Regions from separate parts of the Lysinibacillus sp. BF-4 genome, predicted to be linked through region 2. Evidence: riboswitches for the same ligand, from Rfam matches in the RefSeq annotation. Region 2 holds a riboswitch; each other region holds the start of a gene.
What was found. A riboswitch is a leader RNA that binds a small molecule or an ion and turns the genes downstream of it on or off. The one in region 2 is predicted to bind S-adenosylmethionine.
Positions count from the first base shown of each region.

Region 1: linked by a shared signal. The riboswitch ahead of CH76_RS14015 (methionine ABC transporter ATP-binding protein) and the one ahead of CH76_RS09795 (methionine ABC transporter ATP-binding protein) in region 2 are both predicted to bind S-adenosylmethionine.
Region 3: linked by a shared signal. The riboswitch ahead of CH76_RS06510 (Na+/H+ antiporter NhaC family protein) and the one ahead of CH76_RS09795 (methionine ABC transporter ATP-binding protein) in region 2 are both predicted to bind S-adenosylmethionine.
Region 4: linked by a shared signal. The riboswitch ahead of metA (homoserine O-succinyltransferase) and the one ahead of CH76_RS09795 (methionine ABC transporter ATP-binding protein) in region 2 are both predicted to bind S-adenosylmethionine.

Region 1 covers NZ_JPUW01000050.1:3,954-9,962, reverse strand. The annotation lists gene aceB (malate synthase A) at 1-573, shown strand, start outside; gene CH76_RS12250 (response regulator transcription factor) at 866-1,546, shown strand; gene CH76_RS12245 (cell wall metabolism sensor histidine kinase WalK) at 1,540-2,916, shown strand; gene CH76_RS12240 (hypothetical protein) at 2,990-3,385, shown strand; SAM riboswitch class I at 3,497-3,600, shown strand; gene CH76_RS14015 (methionine ABC transporter ATP-binding protein) at 3,662-4,663, shown strand; gene CH76_RS14010 (methionine ABC transporter permease) at 4,664-5,320, shown strand; gene CH76_RS12225 (MetQ/NlpA family ABC transporter substrate-binding protein) at 5,332-6,009, shown strand, end outside.
Region 2 covers NZ_JPUW01000030.1:177-6,185, reverse strand. The annotation lists gene CH76_RS09820 (acyl-CoA dehydrogenase family protein) at 1-1,712, shown strand, start outside; gene CH76_RS09815 (arsenate reductase family protein) at 1,812-2,165, shown strand; gene gcvH (glycine cleavage system protein GcvH) at 2,247-2,627, shown strand; gene CH76_RS09805 (toprim domain-containing protein) at 2,681-3,010, shown strand; gene CH76_RS09800 (thioredoxin family protein) at 3,023-3,322, shown strand; SAM riboswitch class I at 3,382-3,486, shown strand; gene CH76_RS09795 (methionine ABC transporter ATP-binding protein) at 3,572-4,591, shown strand; gene CH76_RS09790 (methionine ABC transporter permease) at 4,588-5,256, shown strand; gene CH76_RS09785 (MetQ/NlpA family ABC transporter substrate-binding protein) at 5,308-6,009, shown strand, end outside.
Region 3 covers NZ_JPUW01000014.1:4,534-10,542, reverse strand. The annotation lists gene CH76_RS06535 (pyridoxamine kinase) at 1-231, shown strand, start outside; gene CH76_RS06530 (HdeD family acid-resistance protein) at 305-850, shown strand; gene CH76_RS06525 (hypothetical protein) at 870-1,481, opposite strand; gene CH76_RS06520 (YitT family protein) at 1,497-2,336, opposite strand; gene CH76_RS06515 (metal-binding protein ZinT) at 2,451-3,149, opposite strand; SAM riboswitch class I at 3,311-3,411, shown strand; gene CH76_RS06510 (Na+/H+ antiporter NhaC family protein) at 3,477-4,757, shown strand; gene CH76_RS06505 (hypothetical protein) at 4,779-5,897, opposite strand; gene CH76_RS06500 (hypothetical protein) at 5,897-6,009, opposite strand, start outside.
Region 4 covers NZ_JPUW01000018.1:19,383-25,391, reverse strand. The annotation lists gene CH76_RS07580 (NAD(P)/FAD-dependent oxidoreductase) at 1-387, opposite strand, end outside; gene CH76_RS07575 (GTPase domain-containing protein) at 611-1,195, shown strand; gene CH76_RS07570 (GTPase) at 1,179-2,288, shown strand; gene CH76_RS07565 (bile acid:sodium symporter family protein) at 2,306-3,232, opposite strand; gene CH76_RS07560 (nucleotide excision repair endonuclease) at 3,278-3,652, opposite strand; SAM riboswitch class I at 3,763-3,854, shown strand; gene metA (homoserine O-succinyltransferase) at 3,927-4,835, shown strand; gene CH76_RS07550 (HesB/YadR/YfhF family protein) at 4,879-5,166, opposite strand; gene plsY (glycerol-3-phosphate 1-O-acyltransferase PlsY) at 5,177-5,782, opposite strand; gene parE (DNA topoisomerase IV subunit B) at 5,988-6,009, shown strand, end outside.

The DNA.
Region 1 (6,009 bases), on a different contig from region 2:
GAAGCTGCATTTGCGAAAGTTGCAGAGGATAAGCGTCGCGAGGCTACTGACGGTCATGATGGTACATGGGTTGCTCATCCAGGTATGGTTGCGATCGCGATGGAGCAGTTTGATGATGTTATGAAAACACCGAATCAGATTGATAAAAAACGTGAGGATGTTAATGTTGTAGCTGATGATTTGTTAGCTGTGCCAGATGGTACGATTACAATCGAAGGCTTACAGACAAACTGTAGCGTAGGTGTACAGTATATTGCGTCATGGTTACGTGGGCAAGGTGCAGCACCAATTAATAACCTAATGGAGGATGCAGCAACTGCTGAAATTTCTCGTACACAGGTTTGGCAATGGATTCGTCATGACAAAGGTATTTTAGAAGACGGACGCGGTATTACAGAACGCTTTGTGTTAGAAGTTTTAGACGAAGAACTTGTGAAAATTAAAGAGGCTGTTGGGGAACAAGCTTATGAAAGTGGTCGTTATGATGAGGCGGCTGAACTATTCAAATCTTTAATTACACAAGATGAATTTGTTGAGTTCTTAACACTACCAGGTTACGCAAAGTTAAGTTAAGTCAGTAAAAGTCACAGAACAACTCTCCTAATTTTAACATATAACATTCAAAACCATCGCAATGCTGTTGTCGAATGCGGCTAGCGATATTGGCAGACTTACCCCTCGACAGTAGGAATGCCAGAGAAACGTGTAAGGTTTAGACAAAGGGGTCTAGATAATAAGGGAAGAAAGCCTTGTAGCAACTTGCTATAAGGCTTTTTTGACTTTACTGCGAGTATGAGCTCATTAAGCCGTATATTTTACGTATTTTTTGCTATAGTAAGACTATGAAGAGTAGAGGAGGAAGGGTATGAACACAATTTTAGTTGTAGATGATGATGCACATATTTTAAAATTAGTAAATATCCATCTCGTACAGGCAGGCTATCAAGTGATTCAAGCGAGTTGTGCAGATGATGCACTTGAGCAATTAGATACAACCTTACCTGATTTAGCTATTGTAGATGTAATGATGCCAGGCATGAATGGCTTTGAACTTACAAAGATTTTAAATGAAGATTACAATATTCCTGTTTTATTATTAACAGCTAAGGGTGAGCTTGAAGATAAAGAGAAGGGTTTTTCGGCAGGGTCTGATGATTATGTTGTTAAGCCATTTGAGCCGCGTGAGTTGTTGTTTAGAGTTGCTGCTATTTTACGTCGCTTTGATAAAAAGAACCAAGAAACCTTTGAAGTGGGAGATATGTTTATTGACCGACGTAGCTTTGAGGTGACGATTGGTAACCAAACGTTAATGCTACCTTTAAAGGAGTTTGAGTTATTAGCATTGCTTGCTTCACGCCCTAATCAAGTATTTCCTCGTGCTACTATTATGGAGCAAATATGGGGCTTTGATTATGAAGGAGATGAGCAGACATTAAATACGCATATTAAACGTATTCGAGAGCGTATTGCTAAGCATACAAACTGTGTTGCCATTACGACAGTGCGTGGTGTTGGCTATAAATTAGAGGTGGACGGTGCATGTTAAAAACACTTTCAAGTAAATTTGCACTTACCACGCTATTATTAATGCTCGGCAGTTTATTGCTGGGCTTTTTCTTTACGAATACGTACTATCACCAAATTATTAAAGCACCTAATGATGCAAAGAACGTAGAGATTGCCAAGACGATGGTAGCTTATATTGAGCAAGAGCATGTAAAGAAGCTCGATGATTATTTTACGATGCTCGGCGAAACAGGTTATCAGCTTTATGTCGTTAAGGATGATGGTACTAAAACATTTTATGGCGGTACTTTTCGAGATAAGGCGCTTGAAACAAGTACAGTTGAGAGTGTAATGTCTGGCACTACGTATCATGGGATGCGCGATTTTCCACGTGAAACATTTGTGATGGGTTTTTTTGCGAATGAGCTTGTCAATACAATTGGTGTACCTTTTACTTATGAGGGTGAAGATTATGCATTGTTTATGCGCCCTAATATTAAGTTGCTATTTTCTGAAGTGCATCGTATTTTAGGCGCTCTTATGTTAGCAATGTTTGTACTAAGCTTAATTGGTGTTATTGTATTGGCTCAAACAATCATTAATCCTATAAAAAAATTGACACTAGCTACACGTGATATTGCGCATGAAAACTTTGATGCACCTTTAGAAATTGAGCGTGTTGATGAAATTGGACAGCTCGCTAATAGCTTTAAGCGAATGACGGATCAATTGCAGGAAAATGATGAAATGCGTAAGGAGTTTATTAGTAATGTATCGCATGATTTTCAATCTCCGCTTTTAAATATTCAAGGATATGCAACTTTATTAGCGCAACCTAATTTAACTGAGGAAGAGCGCGCGGAGTATGGTGAGATTATTGAAATTGAAACCAAGCGCTTGTCCAAATTAACAAAGCAATTATTAGTGCTAACTACACTAGATAGCTCTACGCGTAAGCCAAAGCGTGAGGTTTTTGATTTAAGTGCGCAATTAAAGGATACTGTGCGCAAATATCGCTGGCAGATTGAGGAGCACCATATTGATTTTTCTTATACGATTGCGCCTGTGATGTTTAAAGGGGATGCAGGTTTACTACAAAATATTTGGGATAATATTATTGCTAACGCTATTAAATATAGTGAAGAGGGCGCTTATATTGAACTAACCCTTGAAGAAACAGTAGATGATGTAGTTGTGACAATACAGGACACAGGTATTGGTATGAGTGAGGAAGCGCTCGCGCGTATTTTTGAACGTTTTTACCGCGCGGATGCATCTCGTACGAAGCACGGTACGGGTTTAGGTTTGCCTATTGTTAAGCAAGTTGTAGAAAAACATGAAGGGCATATTGATTTAACCAGCGTTTTAGGAGAGGGAACTACTGTGAAAATAACACTACCTAAGATGTAATTTGGAGTTCATATAAAGTTCATATTGGGAATTTATACTACAAGTAATAACAAAAGTAATGGAGGAATTAACCATGGAAAAACAATGGGCAATTCGTTTAATTCGCTTAGCAGCGATTTTTGGATTATTTGGTGCTTACTTAGGTTCTCATATGGCAGGCGCAGGTAGCTACGCAATGAAGGCAGTGCATGTGCATATTTTACTTGTTGGTTGGTTAAGTATGTTTGCTTGGGGCATTTTCTATAAAAACTACGAAGTTCGTATTAAAAAATTAGTAACAGCTCAAGCAGTTACAGGTATTATTGGTGCCTTTGGTTTAGGTATTGGTATGTGGTTATTTTATGTTAAACCTTTCGCTATTAGCGAAGTTGTTAACTTAGTGTTCTTTATCGCAGGCGGTACTATTTTATTAGTAAGCTTTGCGTTATTCCTAGCTGTAACATTCTTTATTGATAAATCAAAAGCATAATTTGCTAAAAAGTAGCTCTACTAGAGGGCTACTTTTTTTATTTTAAAATATTTTCTGAATATTGTTGACATAGTTTATATAATAGCTTAATCTAAGTAACAACAAATGAATATCTTATCAAGACAGACGGAGGGACAGGCCCTGTGAAGTCGAGCAACCCCATTTTTATGGTAGGTGCTAAATCCTGCAGGACAAGTAGTTCTGAAAGATAAGTGTGTACGTGGACTTCTTTCAATCTAGTTGAAAGAAGTTTTTTATTGGAAAGGAAGGATAGTAATGATTGAAATTTTAAATGTAACAAAAGTCTATAAGTCACGTGGCACTAAGGTTACTGGCGTAGATGATGTGAGCTTAACAATAGATAGAGGGACAATATTTGGCATTGTTGGCTACTCAGGCGCAGGTAAAAGTTCTTTACTTCGTTGCATTAATTTATTAGAGCAACCTACCTCGGGTGACATTAAAATAAATGATGTAGCCATTACTAAATTAAAAGGTGAAGCATTACGACAAGCTCGTTTGAAAATCGGAATGATATTTCAACATTTCTATTTAATTCAGCAAAAAACAGTATATGAAAATATTGCTTTTGCGTTACGAGCAGCAAAATTCCCGGAAAATCAAATTAAACAAAGAGTGCATGAATTATTGGCGATGGTGGAGTTACAAGATAAAAGTGAAGCCTTCCCTGTTCAGTTAAGTGGTGGGCAAAAACAGCGGGTAGCGATTGCTAGAGCGATTGCGAATAACCCAGAAGTACTGTTAAGTGATGAAGCAACGAGTGCACTCGATCCACAGACGACAGTGGCGATTTTAAATTTATTACAAAAGATTAATCGAGAGCTAGGGATAACCATTGTTTTGATTACACATGAAATGCAAGTGGTTAAAGAAATTTGTCATCGTATGGCGATTATGCAAGACGGCAAAGTTATTGAGGAAGGTACTGTATATGATTTATTTGCCCATCCGAAAGAGCCGCTGACAAAGCATTTTATTTCTAATGTAGTGTCATTTGATATACCTCCTCATATTGTAGAAAAATGCACAGGCACGCTTGTTAAATTATTATTTAAAGGCGAAACTGCAGGCGAGGGGATTATCTCGGATGCCTTACAACAGTTTAAGTTACAAGGAAACTTTATCCATGGAGCTATTGAGTATATTGGAGAGCGCCCATTAGGGACATTTATTATGGAAGTTAACGGAGATGAGGCAACTATTACGCAAGCATTGGCGTATATTGCTAGTCGAGATGTAGAAGTGGAGGTGCTATAAATGATTGGTAGTTTAGGTCCTGAGATGATTAAAGCTTTTGGGGAAACACTGTATATGATTGGTATTGCCTTTTTCTTTGCGCTATTACTTGGTTTGCCTTTAGGTGTTTTATTATTTGTAACAGGCAAAGGTATGTTTTTAGAAAATCGATTAGTCCATACCTCATTTGGTTTTGTGATTAATATTGTGCGTTCGATACCTTATATTATTTTAATCGTAGCACTGATTCCATTAACACGTCTTATTTTATTTGGCAATGCCTATGGGCCAACAGCAGCGAGTGTATCATTAACAATTGCGGCGATTCCATTTTTTGCTCGACTTGTTGAAACATCCATGAAAGAAATTGATAAAGGTGTGATTGAAGCGGCTATAGCAGTAGGCGCAACACCTAAAATGATTATTAAAGATGTTTTATTGCCTGAAGCTAAACCAGGTATTATCCAAGGTTTAACAATTACCCTTATTAATTTAGTGGCCTTCTCAGCAATGGCGGGCTTTGTAGGCGGGGGTGGCATTGGTGATGTTGCCATTCGTTATGGGTATTACCGCTATGACAATATTACGATGTTTGTTACAGTGACGATTCTTATTATTTTAGTACAAATTATACAAATAACGGGTGACCGTTTATCAATTAAAGTAGACAAACGATAGGAGAGAATAAAATGAAAAAGATTATTTTAGCGTTATTAACTTTAGCAGTAGTTGCTGTACTTGGTGCATGCGGTGACGCAAAAACAGAAAAAGCAGATGATGATAAAACATTAACATTTGGAGCAACGGCAGGTCCTTATAGCGATATGTTAAAAGAAGCAATTGTACCAGAGTTAGAGAAAAAGGGGTATAAAGTTAAAGTTACGGAGTTTAGTGATTATATCCAACCAAATAATGCATTAAATAGCGGTGAGGTTGATGCTAACCTATTCCAACATACGATTTACTTAGAGAACTTTGAAAAAGAAAATAAGATGGATTTATCTGCATTAATTATTGTACCAACAGTACCATTAGGTTTATTTTCTAATAAATTCGCTTCTGTAGAAGAAATTACAGATGGCGCTCAAATTACTATTCCTAATGACCCTGTCAATGCAGCACGTACACTAGGTGTATTAGTAGATCAAGGTTTAATTGAAGTAGATGAAAGTGTCGAGGCTTTAAAAATTTCTGAAAAAGATATTACGAGCAACCCTAAAAATTTAAAAGTATTACCGTTAGAGGCGGGGCAATTACCACGCTCTATTGAAAGTACAGATATTGCAGCTGTACCAGGTAACTTTGCATTAGCTGCGAAATTAGATTTATTGGATGCCATTGCATTAGAAAATACGTCTGACCAGTTC
Region 2 (6,009 bases):
TTACACCAGAGGATTTTTCAGATGAGCATAAAATGATTGCAAAAACGACAGAGGACTACATTACAAATGAAGTGCTTCCGTATGTTGATAATTTAGAAAACCACGAATTTGAGCACTCTGTGCGTCTATTAAAGAGCGCAGGTGAGCTAGGTCTACTAGGTGCTGATGTACCAGAGGAATACGAAGGCCTTGGTTTAGATAAAATTTCTTCAGCATTAATTGCAGAAAAAATGTCGGTAGCAGGTGGTTTTTCAATTACACATGGTGCACACGTAGGCATTGGTTCATTACCAATCGTGTTATTTGGTAATGAGGAGCAAAAGAAAAAATACTTACCAAAGTTAGCGACAGGTGAGCTTATTGCGGCATACGCATTAACAGAGCCAGGCTCAGGCTCAGATGCATTAGGTGCAAAGACGACAGCTAAACTTTCGGCAGACGGTACACACTATGTACTAAACGGTGAAAAGCAATGGATTACAAACGCAGGCTTTGCGGATGTATTTATTGTATACGCTAAAATTGACGGCGATAAATTCTCGGCATTTATCGTAGAGCGTGCGTATGATGGTGTATCGGTTGGTCCAGAGGAAAAGAAAATGGGTATTAAATCGTCATCAACACGTACTTTAATTTTAGAAGACGCTAAGGTACCAGTAGAGAACCTATTAGGTGAGGTAGGACGAGGCCATGTCATTGCCTTTAATATTTTAAATGTAGGGCGTTATAAATTAGGTGTAGGTACAGTGGGTAGCTCTAAGCGAGCATTAGAGCTTGCGGTGAAATACACAAATCAACGTCAACAATTTAAAACAAAACTCTCTGATTTTTCATTAACAAAGGATAAATTAGCAACAATGGCAGCGCGTATTTATGCATCGGAGTCATTAAACTACCGTACAGTTGGTTTGTTTGAGGATCGCCTTGGTCAAATGGACGAAGCGGCACAAAAAGACGGTAAAACAATTGCGGCAGCCATTGCAGAGTATGCGATTGAATGCTCAATTGCAAAAGTAGTAGGCTCAGAAACACTAGATTACGTTGTAGATGAGGCTGTACAACTACATGGTGGGTATGGCTTTATGGCAGAGTATGAAGTAGAGCGTATGTACCGTGATTCACGTATTAACCGAATCTTTGAAGGTACCAATGAAATTAACCGCATGATTGTACCAGGTACTTTTATGAAGAAAGCCTTAAAAGGTGAACTGCCTCTATTACAAGTAGCGCAACAACTACAGCAGGAAATCTTAACAATGATGCCAGAGCAAATTGGCAACGAGCCACTTGCGAAGGAACAGTATTTAGTACGCAATGCTAAAAAAATCGGTGTGCTAGCTGCTGGTCTTGCAGCGCAACGCTTTGGTGCTAAATTAAATGACGAGCAAGAGGTGCTAGTGAGCATCGCTAATATTGCTAATCAATTATATGCGATGGAATCGGCAGTGATTCGTACAGCTAAAGCTATTGCTAAGGACGGCGTAGAAAAAGCTTCGCAAAAAGTGCTCTATACTGAAATTTTTGCACAAGAAGCTTTTGCGCAAATTGAGCAAGAGGCAAAAACTGTATTACTGCACGCAACAGACGGTGATCAAGCACGTATGATGCTATCAGCGTTACGTAAATTAACACGCAATGAACCGTATGACGTAATTACTAAAAAACGTGAGGCTTCTGTTAAAATTATCGAAGCAGAAAAGTACGTCGTGTAATAACGTAAGCAGGCTACCCCTAGCCTGCTTTTTTTATAGTTCCCTGTGTGCGAAATTTTTGCTATACTCAACGCGTATTGTAAAGAGGGGGAATGACCTGTGTTAACATTAATTCAATATCCAAATTGCACAAGTTGCCGTAAAGCAAAAAAATGGTTAGAGCAACAGGATGTAGCTTTTGAAGCGGTGCATATTGTGGAGGCTACACCAAGTGCTGAGGAGCTAAAGGCGATTTGGCAGGCAAGTGAGTTGCCATTAAAAAAGTTTTTTAACACATCAGGCATGAAATATCGTGAGCTAGGCTTAAAAGATAAGCTAGCTACTATGACGGAGGATGAGCAATTAGCGCTCCTTGCATCAGACGGTATGCTAATCAAGCGACCTATCGTAACAGATGGCCAAAAGGTAACATTGGGCTTTAACGAAGAAACGTTTGAACAAACTTGGCGCTAAGGTTTGTCATGCTTGTTTTTGTTTAGCAAATATGGCAAACTTAAAGTGCAAAGTATCATTTAAAATGGAGGGGTTTTTGACATGACAACACCTAAAGACTTACGTTATTCTGAAGAACACGAATGGGTAAAAGTAGAAGACGGCAAAGCACGTATCGGTATTACACACTTCGCACAATCTGAGCTAGGCGATATCGTTTTCGTTGAGCTACCAGAAGTTGGCGATACAGTAACAATCGACGAGCCATTCGGTAGCGTTGAATCTGTTAAAACAGTTTCAGAGTTATATGCACCTGTTTCAGGTAAAGTTGTAGAAGTTAACGCAGAGCTTGAAGACAATCCAGAATACGTAAATGAGTCTCCTTATGAGCAAGCGTGGATGGTAGTAGTTGAGCTTTCTGATGCAGCACAACTTGATGATTTAATGGATGCTGACAAGTACGACGAAATGACACAAGAATAATCACACAGCGCCCCCGAATTTTTCGGAGGCGTTTTTTTATAGGAGGCGTTGGTATGAAGTGTCTTATTGTTGAGGGACGCTCGGATAAAGAGCGCTTGCAACGTGTATTAGCGGAGGACGTGACGATTGTTTGTACGAATGGTACAATCGGGCAAACGGCACTTGAGGAGCTACTAGCACCTTATGAGCACTACACACTCTACACATTTTTTGATGCTGATAAATCAGGGGATGCCTTACGTAAGCTCATGATGCGCACGTATCCTGAGGCAATACAGCTTCAAACTACTAAAATGTATAAGCAAGTAGCAGAGACACCCAAACGCTTTTTAGCAAATGTATTAGCGCGTGAAGGCATACGTGTGAAAATTGATAGGATATAAGGTTGTGGCAATATGGAACAATGGACAAAAGAGCAATTTGAGCAATATAAGGCAGAGGGTAAGGCGGCACTCTACGTTTACACACCGATGTGTGGTACGTGTCAGGTGGCCTCGCGCATGATGGAAGTTGTGAAGCACTTGGTGCCACATCGTAAAGTTGGCGCACTCGATTTAAATTTTGAGGAGCAATTGGCAATGACATATGAAATTGAAAGTGTACCTTGCTTACTAATTGTAGACGACGGAAAAATTACTGAAAAGGTCTATGCTTTTCAATCTGTACCTTATTTGTACGAATTGTTAAAAAACTAATTGACACTGTAAAATGTACATGGTAAAGTGTCTCATAACAACAACAAACATATATCGAACTCTTATCAAGAGAGGCGGAGGGAAGTGCCCTATGAAGCCCGGCAACCAACACGAAAGTGAAAAGGTGCCAATTCACACAAAGAGCAATCTTTGACAGATGAGTGGTCGGTTTACACGTATAGATTACGTCAAACCCCTCCACCTATTTACACAGTGGAGGGGTTTTTACTACTAAGGAGGTTGACGCTCATGATTACACTAAAAAACATTGTAAAAAAATATACAACAAAAAGCGGTCCTCTCACAGCAGTTGATCAAGTAAGTCTAACAATTAATAAAGGCGAGATTTTTGGCATCATTGGTTATAGTGGTGCAGGTAAAAGTACGCTAATTCGTTTATTAAATGGCTTAGAACAACCTACTGATGGTGAGGTTATCGTTAATGACTTACGCTTTTCGCATATTAAAGGTAAAGAACTACGCGAGGCGCGCCAAAAAGTCAGTATGATTTTTCAGCACTTTAATTTATTATGGTCACGCACTGTTGAAGACAATATTGCCTTTCCATTAGAGATTGCGGGTGTGCCTAAAGCACAGCGGGAGGCACGCGTTAAGGAGTTAATTAGCCTTGTTGGTTTGGATGGTCGTGGTAGCGCCTATCCATCGCAGCTATCAGGTGGTCAAAAGCAACGTGTAGGCATTGCGCGCGCGTTAGCCAATAACCCCGAAGTTTTATTATGTGACGAAGCGACAAGTGCGCTTGATCCTGAAACAACAGACGCTATTTTAGATTTACTTGTAGACATTAACGAACGTCTTGGTTTAACAATTGTGTTAATTACCCACGAAATGCATGTCATTCAAAAAATCTGTAATCGTGTAGCGGTTATGGAAGCGGGTAAAGTAGTGGAAGCTGGCGAAGTGCTCCAAGTATTTCGTAATCCCCAAGCACCCATCACAAAACGATTTGTTTCGCAGTTAACGGGTACAGAGGATACGAACGCAACATTTGCGACAATTCGTGCCCATTACCCAACAGGGCAGTTAATTAAATTAGTATTTGTAGGGGAGCGTACAGAGGAGCCTGTAATTTCGCAGTTAGTAAAACAATATGATGTTAGCGTTAGCGTAGTGCATGGTAACATCTCACAAACAAAGTCAGGACCGTACGGCACATTAGTCGTACATATTGATGGCGACGCCAAAAATATCGAACAATCCTTAGCATTTTTACGCAATGTGGATGTCCAAACGGAGGTAATGTCATGATAGCTGAGTGGTTTCCTAATGTGCAACTAGATAAGATGCTCGAGGCAATGTATGAAACAATTTATATGACAGTTGCAGCTACTGTAATTACCTTTATTTTAGGGCTAGCGCTAGGTATTTTATTGTTTTTGACTTCACCTAATAATGTATGGGCAAATAAAGTTGTTTACTTTTTAACAGGCTCATTCGTCAATATTTTTCGTTCGATACCATTTATCATTTTAATTATTTTATTAGTGCCGTTTACCAAGTTTTTATTTGGCACAATGCGTGGACCTACGGCAGCGCTACCCGTATTAATTATCGGTGCTGCTCCGTTTTATGCACGTATGGTGTTGATTGCTTTAAAAGAAATTGATAAAGGTGTCATCGAAGCAGCTCGTTCAATGGGAGCTAAAACATCAACGATTATTTTTAAAGTGCTGATTCCCGAGTCATTACCTGCTTTAATTTCAGGCATTACAGTAACAGCAGTAGCACTTGTAGGGTATACAGCAATGGCTGGTATAATTGGTGCAGGTGGTCTTGGTCACTTGGCGTATATGCAAGGTTTTCAGCGTGCACGTACAGATGTCATGTTAGTGGCTACCGTAATTATTGTTTTAATCGTATTTATTATTCAATGGATTGGTGACTTTATTACTGCTAAGGTTGATAAACGTTAGGTTATGCCGACAATTGTCGATAACATATAAAACACAAAGGGAGTGCAACAAATGAAAAAGTGGTTATCATTTTTAGTATTATCAGTACTTGTGCTAGCATTAGCAGCTTGTGGCGCAAGCGATAAAGACAAAAAAGACGAACAAACAGCTACAACTGATGATGAAACGAAAAAAGAAGAAACAACATTAACAGTAGGTGCTTCAGATAATCCTCATGCGGTTATTTTAGAACAAGCTAAACCGTTATTAGCTGACAAAGGCATCGACTTAAAAATTGAAACGTACACAGACTATGTATTACCTAACCAAGATTTAGAGTCTGGCGACTTAGACGCTAACTTCTTCCAACACATTCCGTATTTTGAAGGACAGGTTGCAGATAATGGTTATGATTTTGCTAACGCAGGTGGTGTACATATCGAGCCAATCGGTATTTACTCACAAGATTATAAAACATTAGAAGAGCTACCTGAAGGTGCAACAATTTTATTAAGTAGCTCAGTAGCTGACCATGGTCGTATGCTTGCATTACTTGAAGCAAAAGGCTTAATCAAATTAAAAGATGGCGTTGATAAAGTAAAAGCTGAAATCTCAGACATCGCTGAAAACCCAAAAAACTTTAAATTTGATGATGGTACTTCTCCAGAAATGCTTGTACAAATGTACCAAAACAATGAGGGTGACGCAGTATTAATTAATTCTAACTTCGCACTTGATCACGGTATTAACCCTATGAAAGAAGCGATTGCGCTT
Region 3 (6,009 bases), on a different contig from region 2:
GCAACGCAGGCTAGTTTTAATGCGACAGCCTTTAATGGTAAAAACTATTCTGGCACAGGTGATTTATTTGCGTCTGTTTTAATGGGGAGTTTATTACGTGGTGATAGCGTAGCAACAGGTATTACCTTAGCAGAGGACTTTTTACTGCAGGCAATAGCAGACACCACACGTGCGGGTACACCTGAAATTGAAGGGGTAAACTTTGAACGTTATTTACGTATGTTATTGTAAAATAAGTCAGATATGGGATAGTAACGAGCCCTCATCTAAGGTACAATAAATAGTAAATATTGGAGGAGATAATATGATTGATGTAATTAAAAAGATTCGCACACATTTAATTATTAATAGTATTATTTTTATTGTGCTTGGGTTATTTATTGCAATTAAGCCGGTATTAGCTTATGAATTTACCGTAAATATTGTTTCAGCCTATTTCTTAATTATGGGCTTCATTGCTATTGTTACAGGCTTTAATGAAAAGAAATATAATCGCGGTTATTTAGGCTCATTTGCTCTTGGCGCATTATATATTGTAGCAGCGATTTTAATTTATACATTAGCTGATCAAATTATTAAAATAGTACCGTATTTACTAGGGATTATTATTTTAGTTGTAGGTGTTAGCCATTTAGTAAATGCACTTAGCCTACGTACGATGTTCCCAATTAATAAAATGCCATTTTATATTTATAGTATTTTATTAATTGTTGTAGCATTATTCCTATTAATGCGTCCAATGTCAAGTCTCGTTACATTATTCCAAGTGTATGGTGTAAGTTTAGTAGTCATTGGTGTAATGGATTTAGGTTTGTTAATGTACCTCAAGAAGAAAATTGTCATTAAATAAAAACGAACCCTCGTATAGCTTAACTATGCGAGGGTTCGTTTACGTTTGTGGTGTTATTTATTTTTGTGCAAGTAATTAAACCATACTGCGAAAATACTTGCGGGTTGGTATAGTAGCGCCCTTGTAGTTCATCATCTGATAAAATAATAAAATCCATAAAGGCATCGTTTATTTTTTCGGGCAAGTGCTGTTTAACAACCCGAAAAATTTGAATTGCTACACTGACACGTGTGCCTAACGGGTAGCGCGTTTGAATGGCTGTAGCATAGCTAACACAAATATAGCCCTCTTGTTTAAATTCGAAGCGGATTTTAGTCCAAGTTTGTTTAATACGTAACGTGCATGTCGTTTGCTCACCTGTTACTTCATTAAAGCGTACGCACTGCCACTCACCATTTAAATCAGGCGTTTTAGTAATGCCAATCCGTTGGTAAGAGGGTTTGCGCCATAACTTAGTATTAAAAATCCGTACAAATAATAAAAAGAATGTAAAGGATGTAACGGGAATAGTAATTGTTACAAAAGGCAAGTTATGCAAGAGCGCACTAATGGTGCTAGCAAGTGCAATAGCTAATAGAGAAAGGTAAAATAAAATTTTATTACGCCTTGCATCAATACTATACTCGTGCATTAAAAGCCCTCCTTATTAGCTATTTGATAAATTTAAAAACCCTTCGCCAAATACATCACGTACATCATGAATGGTAATAAAGGCATTAGGGTCAACCTTATGCACATAAGCTTTGAGCTTAACAATTTCTTGATTACTAATAATGATATACAGTACATTTTTCTCTTGCTTCGTGTAATAGCCATAACCTGATAGCACCGTAACGCCGCGATTCATTTTATACGTTACTTGCTCAGCAATCGCTTCGTGTTCTTTCGAAATAATCGTTACCGCTTTTTTGCGGTTAAATCCTTCAATAACGAGCTCCATAGATTTTGTACCAACATACAGCATGACAATTGTTAACATCACAGACTCTAGTCCAATAACAAAATAAGAAGCACCTACCACAATTAAATCAAAGAATAATAGGGCATAGCTAACACTCCAGCCTAAATATTTGCTCGCAATCTTCGCTAAAATAGTAGAGCCTGCTGTAGAGCCACCCACACGAATAATTAAGCCAATCCCTACACCAGAGAACATACCACCAAAAATTGCGCTTAAAATACGCTCATCTGATAAAATATGCCAAGACTCTGTAAGATGTAAGAAAATCGACAATAAAAAAATGACGATAATCGTATAGATTACCATTTTACGATTTAAAAATTTGTAACCAATGACTAATAAAATACCATTTAAAACGAAGCTGACAATACTCGGCGCCCATTCAAATAAGTAGTACGCAATAATCGTAATACCTGTAACGCCACCTTCACCTAAACCATTAGGAATAGCAAATAAATTGACGGCTAACGCGAAAATGAACGAACCAATAATTAGCATGGTCAAGTCTTTGAGGAAGTCCTTCATTTTCCCACCTGCTTTCTATATCACTCAATTTCTACTATAACGTATTTTACCCAGTAATGACCAAGGAAAATCGACAAAAAAACAATTTGCAGCCGTAGCTACAAATTGTTTGGATTAATGTGCAAGCATATCATGTAAAATATCATCTTTTGTCATAGCGGCAGGGAAGTAAGTTGGCCAGTGCGTAACTTCTTCCAATAACTTAGCGCGGTCATCTCCCCAGTATAAATGAAAGTGCCCTGATTTTTGCGGAGCAATGATATGGTCGCTAAATTGAATGAAGGCAGGGACACCTTCGACATTACCCGTTTGTTTAAAAATATAACGTACCCCGCGGTTACCCTTGTCATAAGTTAAAATCTCATAGCCATCATAAGCAAATGTGCCGGTATGTGGCTGATTATTTTCGTAAAAGGTGACCTGATCCCCGTCAATGACAATACGTTCTGTTGTTGTTTTGTAGCCTTCCTCATAATAGGCTTTATAAGCTTCTGGTGTTTTGCTTGGATCATGTTCAGCTTTATGTTCAAATACAGCATCAAGTGTACCATCTTGTAATAGAGGATAGATGGACTGCCAATCGCCTTGCCAATCCGTAAGCGCACGGTCTTTTACTTGGGTGTCTTTAAAATAGCCTGCTGCTATGTCATTACGCTCCGCGTGTTCATGCTTATGTTCGTGTTTGTGCTCATGCTCATGGCTATGTTCATGCTGCGGTGCTTCTTCCTCTTTTGCAGGTGTGTTGGCTTGAGCACAACCTACGAGTAATGCACTTAAAGCTAATGTACAGCCCCATACCTTTTTATTAATCACATGTAAAACCTCCTAATTAGTAATCATTACGCTTTATGAGTATAAAACGGCGAGTTGTATCTGTCAATACAAAAAGTAATCATTACGATTTAAAATAAAACACGGATAGGCATTGTCAATACACGTGCTTTCCTTTAGTATTAAAGGAAAAACGTAATAACTTCTTATAAAGAGAGATGGAAGGACTGGCCTAATGAAATCTCGGCAGCGGAACATCAGTTACCGTGCTAAATCCAGCAAGCAATAGCTTGGCAGATAAGAAGAGCGTCCACTGACCTCTTCTTATTTTTGTAGAAGAGGTTTTTTTAGATTAGGAGAGAGTGAGTAGTGAAGAAAGGCAATCCATGGGCATTGCTCCCATTTTTCGTGTTTTTAGTTTTATTTATTGGTTCAGGTATTGTGTTAAAGGATTTTTATGCATTTCCCGTAATTGTAGCAATAACTATTTCTTCGATGGTAGCGCTCGCGATGAATCGCAAAGTGCCCTTTACGAAGAAGGTCGACATTTTTTGCCAAGGTGCAGGTAATAGTAATGTTATGTTGATGGCATTAATTTTTTTACTAGCAGGCGCATTTTCGAGCGTAGCTAAAGGCATGGGTGCAGTAGATGCAACGGTTAATTTTGCATTATCCATTATCCCGCAAAACTTTTTAATTATTGGGCTCTTTATAATTGCCTGTTTTATTTCACTTGCGATGGGAACATCAGTAGGTACGATTGTTGCACTTGTGCCAATTGGTTTAGGTATTAGCGAGCACACAGGGCTTGCTGTAGCACTTGTGACAGCAGCTGTTATTGGTGGCGCAATGTTTGGTGATAACTTATCTATTATTTCGGATACAACGATTACAGCCGTACGTACGCAAGGTGCGCAAATGAAAGATAAGTTTCGTGTTAACTTTTGGATTGTACTACCAGCGGCATTCATGACAAGTGTGATTTTTGGGGTTTTAACTTGGGGCGAAGCGGCGCCTATTACACATGTTGACTATAGCTTAATTAAAATTGTGCCGTATCTGATCGTCATTGTGTTGGCACTTATGGGCATGAATGTATTTTTTGTGTTAACACTAGGTATTACACTTGCAGGTGTAGTGGGGCTAGTGGATGGTAGCTATCAGTTACTGGATGTTATACAACAAGTGGGCGATGGTATGGCAGGTATGTATAATATGGCCTTTCTTGCAATTTTAATTGCAGGCATGGTAGAGATTATTAAATTTAATGGTGGGATTGAATTTATTTTGCAAGCGATTATGAAGCGAATTTCGACCAGTAAAGGTGCGGAGTTTGGCATTGCTGGGCTTGTTGCCCTTACTAACTTAGCTACTGCTAATAATACGATTGCTATTTTAATTGCAGGCCCGCTAGCAAAAGACATTGCCACGCAGTACAATATTGAGCCGCGTAAGGCTGCTAGTTTATTGGATGTCTTTTCTTGTATGGTGCAAGGCGTATTACCGTACGGCGCTCAATTTTTAGTGGCCGCTAGCTTAGCAGGTATTTCACCAATCAATATTTTACCGTACTCCTTTTACCCTGTATTAATTGGTATATGTGGTGCAGTTGCTATTATGATTGGCTATCCTAAAAAAACGTTCAGCTAAATGAAGTAGCTGAACGTTTTTTTATTGAGGTGATGCTCGTTTAATTTTAGTAGGTGTAAAGAGATGGTATTGGTTTTTTTGTATTACATGTTGTTCAATAGCGCGAGCGTCTGTTTCATCGTGTACAAATAGTGCTGTAATATCTCGTACAATGTGGTAGCCATAGTTAAATTCGAAAAACTTCCGAGAATAAGGACGAATAACTAAAGTTGTTCCTTGCTGCTCAACGATGTTTTCGATATCTTTTCCTTTTGGTAGCTCGTGTTGCCATATTATTGTTACATCTGTTACAACAGCATCTATGTCAGCTTGTTGTAATACATCTACTGTGCTGAGTACTGCTTGGCCATAATGGAGTGCTTGTTTTGTAGATACGCCGGTATATGTTATCGCTAGCTTATTTTCGATAAGCATCTGTACAGTAGGTGCTTTTTTTTCATGATGTGATACAACAAAAGGAACTAAGATGTATATAAATATAATGCTTAGTAAGAGTGAGCGTAATCGATTTCGGTCTCTTGTAGTGAAATCATAGTGTTTATTAAAGTAAAACCCAATGAGAAAAAGGCTAATTAATATAATGGCAAGGCTATTCCAAGGGTTGGGGTAATCAGGGTACATGAAATTTAGTGTGGGTGCTATGTAAGTAAAACGTTCAAGTTGGTAGCCATGTAATAAAAATAATGAAAAATATAGGGCAACAATAATACCGACAGCTAAATTAGTAGTTAATAAAGAGCTACAACAGCCTAATGCTATAGCGAATAGGGCGAACAGTGCTATACAACTTAATAATAGTATAAATGGTGTATCTGGAAATAATCGTCTCACTTCTATTGATAGTAAAATTAAAGTAGGAAGTGAACATATTAAACAAAATAATAGTAACCGAAAACTAGTTAACAGGGGGTTACTTGTAACAACACGTACAATTTTATCCATCATGAATGATTGATGTAGTTGTAAAATCATAATAGTTAATAGAGAAATTAATAATCCGTAAAAAGGAATCAGGGCATGCTGTTCTTGTAATTGAAATAAAGAATGGCTAGCAAATAAAACTAATACAATACTATAATAGCCCCATAAATAATAGTCTTTCCATAATACAGCGAACCATGTTTGCCAAAGGTGAAACATTAGCTCACCACCAATCGCTTGAAAAGAGGCGCTGCAAGAAATAAAAGTAGCCCTATCCAAATGATTAAAGCTAAGCGTTGCATTATAAAACTGGGTTGTATCATCATTTCTT
Region 4 (6,009 bases), on a different contig from region 2:
CGCTGCACCTTCAATATCAAGCGTCATTGGCTTAATAATACCGCCACCTACAGCAATAATAACTGCCTTTGAGTGAAACACTTCACCACTCTCAGTTTCTACAACAAAATGTTGCTCCTCTAGCTTTTTAATATCAATTACGCGCTCATTTAACTTAACCTCAGGGGAGAAGTGCAACCCTTGAGCTACAATATCTTGGATTACTTCATAACATGGTTTAGGTGCTACACCACCAATATCCCAAATGATTTTTTCGGGGTAAACGTGCATTTTACCACCCAATTTATCTTGAAACTCCACAATTCGTACGCTCATACCTCGTAAACCGCTATAAAAACTAGCAAACATCCCTGCAGGGCCGCCGCCAATAATTGTAATATCCTTCATGTTTTCCATGTTGTTGTCCTCCTAGTAATACCGCAATCTGTTCTGCCTCTACCTTAACGCAAATGAAAATCATTATCAACACAATTGAGAAACAACTGATAAAAGTCCATAGCCAAACGTTTACTTTTAGCGCCATTCATTATATGTTTAACAGTAGAGGGAGAGGGGCATTTAGGAGTAGATGGCCTGCCTTAATCTTACGAAAGTCTATAGGAGGGATTGGATGGCAAAGCAACAACACTTCCATATTGTAGTGCTTGGACAAACAGGTGTGGGGAAGTCTGAGCTCATTAATTACCTCACCAATGAGCCGCTTCGCGCAACAGGCGCAGGATTGCCTGTAACAGAGAAAGGCTTTCATGCGCTAGATACCAAGATAGAAGATATGGTAGTAACCATTACCGACGCATGGGGCATTGAGCAAGGGCGCTTAGCAGAATGGCAGAAATCCTTTAACAAATTTCAAAAAAATCATAGCATTGACCTTGTGTTGTATTGCATTGATGCAAGCACAGCGCGCGTACAGGCAACGGATCAGCACATCATAACTGAAATGACACAAACCTTACCTGTGATTGCTGTATTAACAAAGGCAAACACACTAACACAGCAACAAATTTATGATATGGCACAGCTTATACCATGTCGTACAATAGCCGTAAATAGTAAGGCAGAGCGCTATTTTGACGGTACAGCAAGCACTAGCTTTGGTCGCGAGCGTGTTATTGATGCCATACGTACATACTACCAAGCACCAACACAAAAACGCCGCTTTTTAGGAGGGATTCGATTTGGTAAAAACAAGTGATGTTATTGTTAATCAAGCAGTAGAAAAAGCGATGGAAGGCTTTTTAGAGGAACAGGGCAAGACTAATATATTAGTCGTAGGGGCAACAGGCAGTGGTAAAAGTACGCTTGTTAACCATGTATTTGGTGTAGACTTTGCGGCTACAGGTGTAGGTACACCTGTAACACAGGCAACAACGAAGTACGAAGTTGAGGATTTTCCGATTACGTTATTTGATACCAAAGGTTACGAGGTTGCAACAGAGGAGCATGAGCGCTTTATAGCCGAAATGGAAGGCTATATGAAGGATGCTACAAAGCATATTGAGCAACAAATCCATATGGTATGGTACTGCATCCCAGCAAGTGGGCATCGTATTACACCGATGGATATTGCGATGTTAAAAAAATTCCGTGCTACAAACAAACCCGTTTGTGTAGTGTTTACTAAAGGCGATATTGCCTCTGTCGAAACAGTAGATGCGTTAATGAAAGTTGTTGCGGATGAAGGTTTTGCGAGTTTTGTAGTATCGCAAAAAATGCCGCTTCAGCTACCTAAGCTAATGGAGTGGACATATAACCATCTCGACACAGCAGTACGCTTTTCGTTTTTACGCGCGCAGCAAGTGAATGTTGAGCTAAAGCGTAGCGAAATTAATAAAGCCATTCGTCAGCACGCTACAGTATCCTTTGGCGTAGGTTTTACACCCATTCCCTTTGCGGATGGTCCGATTTTGCTTGCCAATCAGGGTGTTATGATTAACCGTGTGCTAAAGGGCTACGGCTTAGACGGGCTATTTGGCAACTTCGAAAACTTAATCGGCACGCTTGGTATTGGCGAGATTGTTAGCCAACTTGGTCGCTACCTAGTTGCACAAGTATTAAAGTTCATTCCAGGTGTAGGGACTATTGCTGGTGGTATGATTAACGGCTCTGTCGCTACTTCTATTACAATCGCGTTAGGCTTAACGGTTTCCGAAATTAGTTACCGCGTAGCACTCGCTAAGCTACAAGACGAAAATCTCGATGTCGAAAGCTATATGAAAAACAATATCCCAATTGACGAAATCAAAGGACTTTTTGAAAAGTTTGTAAAAGAAGAATTAAAAAAATAGGATGCCCACGCGGCATCCTATTTTTTAGTGAGTTTACTAAAACTCGAAGCCAATACTTGCTGAAACAACATACCAAACACTACTGGCATCGCCACTTTAGCAGGGAAGTAACTCGTCGCAATGACCACACCAACGGAAATATTACGCATACCGCCAATAAACATAAAGGTCGTCGCCACATCCGTTTGCTTTTTATAGAGCAAACGCCCCAGCAAATAAGCAAACGTATACCCTGTAACAGATACAACAAATACCGTAGCAATAATACCAACAAGCTCCCATGTTGGTTCTTTAATATACGGCGAAATCGCACTACCATTAATCAACACCACTGCAAAGAGTGCTAATTTCGAAAAAGGTGCAAGTGTAGGCGACCACTTTTGTTGAATGCGCCCTTTGGTCACTTCGTTTAAGATAATCCCAAGCAGCGTTGGCAACACAATCATCCATAATAAATCAACTAGCAGCCCCATCGTATCCACACTAATCGTTTCGCCTACAGTAATGTGTAACAACCCTGGCATAATAATAGGTGCAAGCAATGTATCAATCAAAATAATCGCCAGTGCAAGCGGTAGATTACCTTTACAAACAGATACCCAAATCACACTCGTTACCCCTGTTGGTACAGCTACCGCCATTACAAAACCAACTGTTAGCATAGCATCGTTAAAGAGCGTTGTAGCAATAATATACGCCCAAAGTGGCATTAAAATATGTAAAAAAACAATACTGAGTAAAATGGTTTTAGGGTAGCGTGCAAATACTTTAATATCACGCGCGCGCATACCAAGGCTACCAACAAAAGTCATAAAGGCAAATAATAACGGCACCATAAATAATAGTTGTTCGCCTACTTGATGTACCATCACACCTATAATTAAGCTAAGCGGCGTTAAAATGGCAATATATTTTTGAAGAAAGACATTTAGCTTAGCAATCATCTTATACCCTTCTTTCTGCAAAAAAAGATGCCCTTAGAGGACATCTTAATCGCGATAAAATACTTTATCAATATTATATTTTGCTTGTAGCGTGTTAATCGCATACGTTTCGTAAATTTCACGATCCATTGGTGTTTCAACTTCAAACACTTCAATTTTGTGAATTTCGTCACGGTGCTTCACCATTAAGCCATTGTCATTAAAATGCTTTTTAATGCGTTGACGTAATTTACGTGCTTTACCTACAAATAATAAATCGTTTTCTTTATTGAAGAACATAAAAATACCGCCTTTTTCGCGTGTAATTTTATCTAAATCAATGAAGCCATAGATTGGTGTAATTTCTACATCACCGTCTTGCAATTTTTGCTCGCGTTGACGAATTACTAAGTCTGGTTTTGGTAATTCAATTTTAATCATTTTTTCACGTCCTCATTCTTTACTAAAGGTATATGCTACCACAAATTTACGCATAAAGCTATGCATTGCAATAAAATACCCTGCATGCTATTATAGCAATAATCTAAATATTCTTATCGAGAGAAGCCGAGGGAAAGGCCCTACGACGCTTCAGCAACCTCTTGCCTAGGCAAGAAAGGTGCTAATTCCTATGAGATAAGAGAGCAAACAACCTTACTCTCATTCTCTAAAAGAATGAGGGTTTTTTTATTACTTAGGAGAGGAAGACTGCATAATGCCAATAAACATCCCTAAAAATTTGCCTGTCGGTGAGCACCTTCGTGCGGAAAAAATCTTTGCTATGGAGGCAGACCGTGCTTCTACACAGGAGATACGCCCATTAAATATTATCATTTTAAATTTAATGCCCGAAAAGGAGAAGGCGGAGCTACAGTTGTTGCGCTTGCTAGGCAATACACCGCTTCAGGTGAACATTACCTTTTTAAATACGGCGACCTATGTGTCAAAAAATATTAGTAAATCGCATTTAGATGCCTTTTATACCACATTTGATGCTATTAAGCATAAGCGCTATGATGGCATGATTATTACAGGCGCACCTGTCGAAAAATTTGCCTTTGAAGATGTGGATTACTGGCCAGAGATGCAGCAAATTATGGATTGGTCAGAGACGAATGTTACAAGCGTACTGCACATTTGCTGGGGCGCACAAGCTGCACTCTACCACTATTACGGCATTGGTAAGTATGAGCTAGAAGAAAAGTGCTCAGGCGTTTATGACCATGTTATTACAGATTTTACCCATGACTTAGTGCGTGGCTTTAGTGACCATTTCACAGCACCGCATTCTCGCCATACATCTGTTTCTATCGATGAAGTACGCAACCACCCAGCGCTTGAGCTATTGTCCTACTCTGATGAAGCAGGTGTATTTATTGTAGCTTCTAAAAACCACCGCAATATTATGGTAACAGGGCATTTAGAGTATGATGCACATACCTTAGCTGAGGAGTATGCGCGTGATGTAGAGAAGGGCATGCATCCGCAAGTACCTGCACACTACTTCCCAAATGATGACCCAACACGTACACCGCAAAATACATGGCGTGCCCATACCCATCTTTTATTTTCGAACTGGTTAAACTACTATGTGTACCAGCTAACACCGTACGACTGGGCATAAAAAAAGTAAAACGTGAGCGTATCACGTTTTACTTTTTGTTTGGTTATTTATAAGCATACGCTAGCTCATCTAGCGCGGTATTTACAGATACATGGAGATCATGGTCATTAAAAAACCATAAGTCATCCTGCTCAATAAAGTACGTAATGTCATCAACTTGCTTTGTTACACCTGCATGTACAGGCTCATCACGCGTCATACCAAGCGAAAAACCTTCGTGAAAGGGACTTGATCCACCGTAGCGTGCATAAAAACGAATCGTGTCGCCCGCTTCAACTTCCATTTCTTCAATAAACCATTTTACGGCCTCATCTGTTACAATAATTTGCATGCTCTCACTCCTATAGCCATTTGACTTTTGGTTCTGTGCCGTCTTTAATGCGCTGAATATTGGCGCGGTGACGGTACATAATAAAGCTAAACAAAAAGAAAATTAAAATGAACAGCGCATAATCGCCTGTAACAAAATAATAAACGATACTGTAAATTAAAGCGACTGAAGCGGCTACCATAGAGGTAAGGCTCACAATTTTAGATAATTTGAGCGTTGTAAAAAATACAACAAACAAAATAGCAAACAAAATAGGGGCATAACCTAACACCACACCAGCTGATGTAGCAACTGCTTTACCACCGCGGAAACCTGCAAATACAGGGAACATATGCCCAGTTACTGCGATAATACCTAAAATGAGTGGGTGAACGCCTGTGTTTGCGAAGAACGGAATAAGGGGTAAGAGTACAGCAGCCGTCCCTTTGAGGACATCCATAATAGTGACCACAAGCCCAGCCTTTTTGCCGAGTGTACGAAATGTATTCGTAGCGCCTAAATTACCGCTACCATGTTCGCGTATGTCCGTATTAAAAAACAATCGTCCAATCCATAAACCTGATGGGATTGAGCCGATGAGATATGCACTAAGTAGTACAAGAATCGTGTTTACCATAGAAAACTCCTTTATTATGACGTGGTACTAAAATCTATTGTAAGCTACGGATGGCATTATGAAAAGGTGATAAGTGTAACTTCTTGCAGAGATTTTTGCTAAAATAGTGGCGGTATACGGATTTTCATTGACTAATGGTCATTGAGGGATTACGATTAATTGTAGGATTCAACAAGAACGAATGTTCTCTTTTGGAGGGATTTTTTTGACAAATAATTATAGTGATG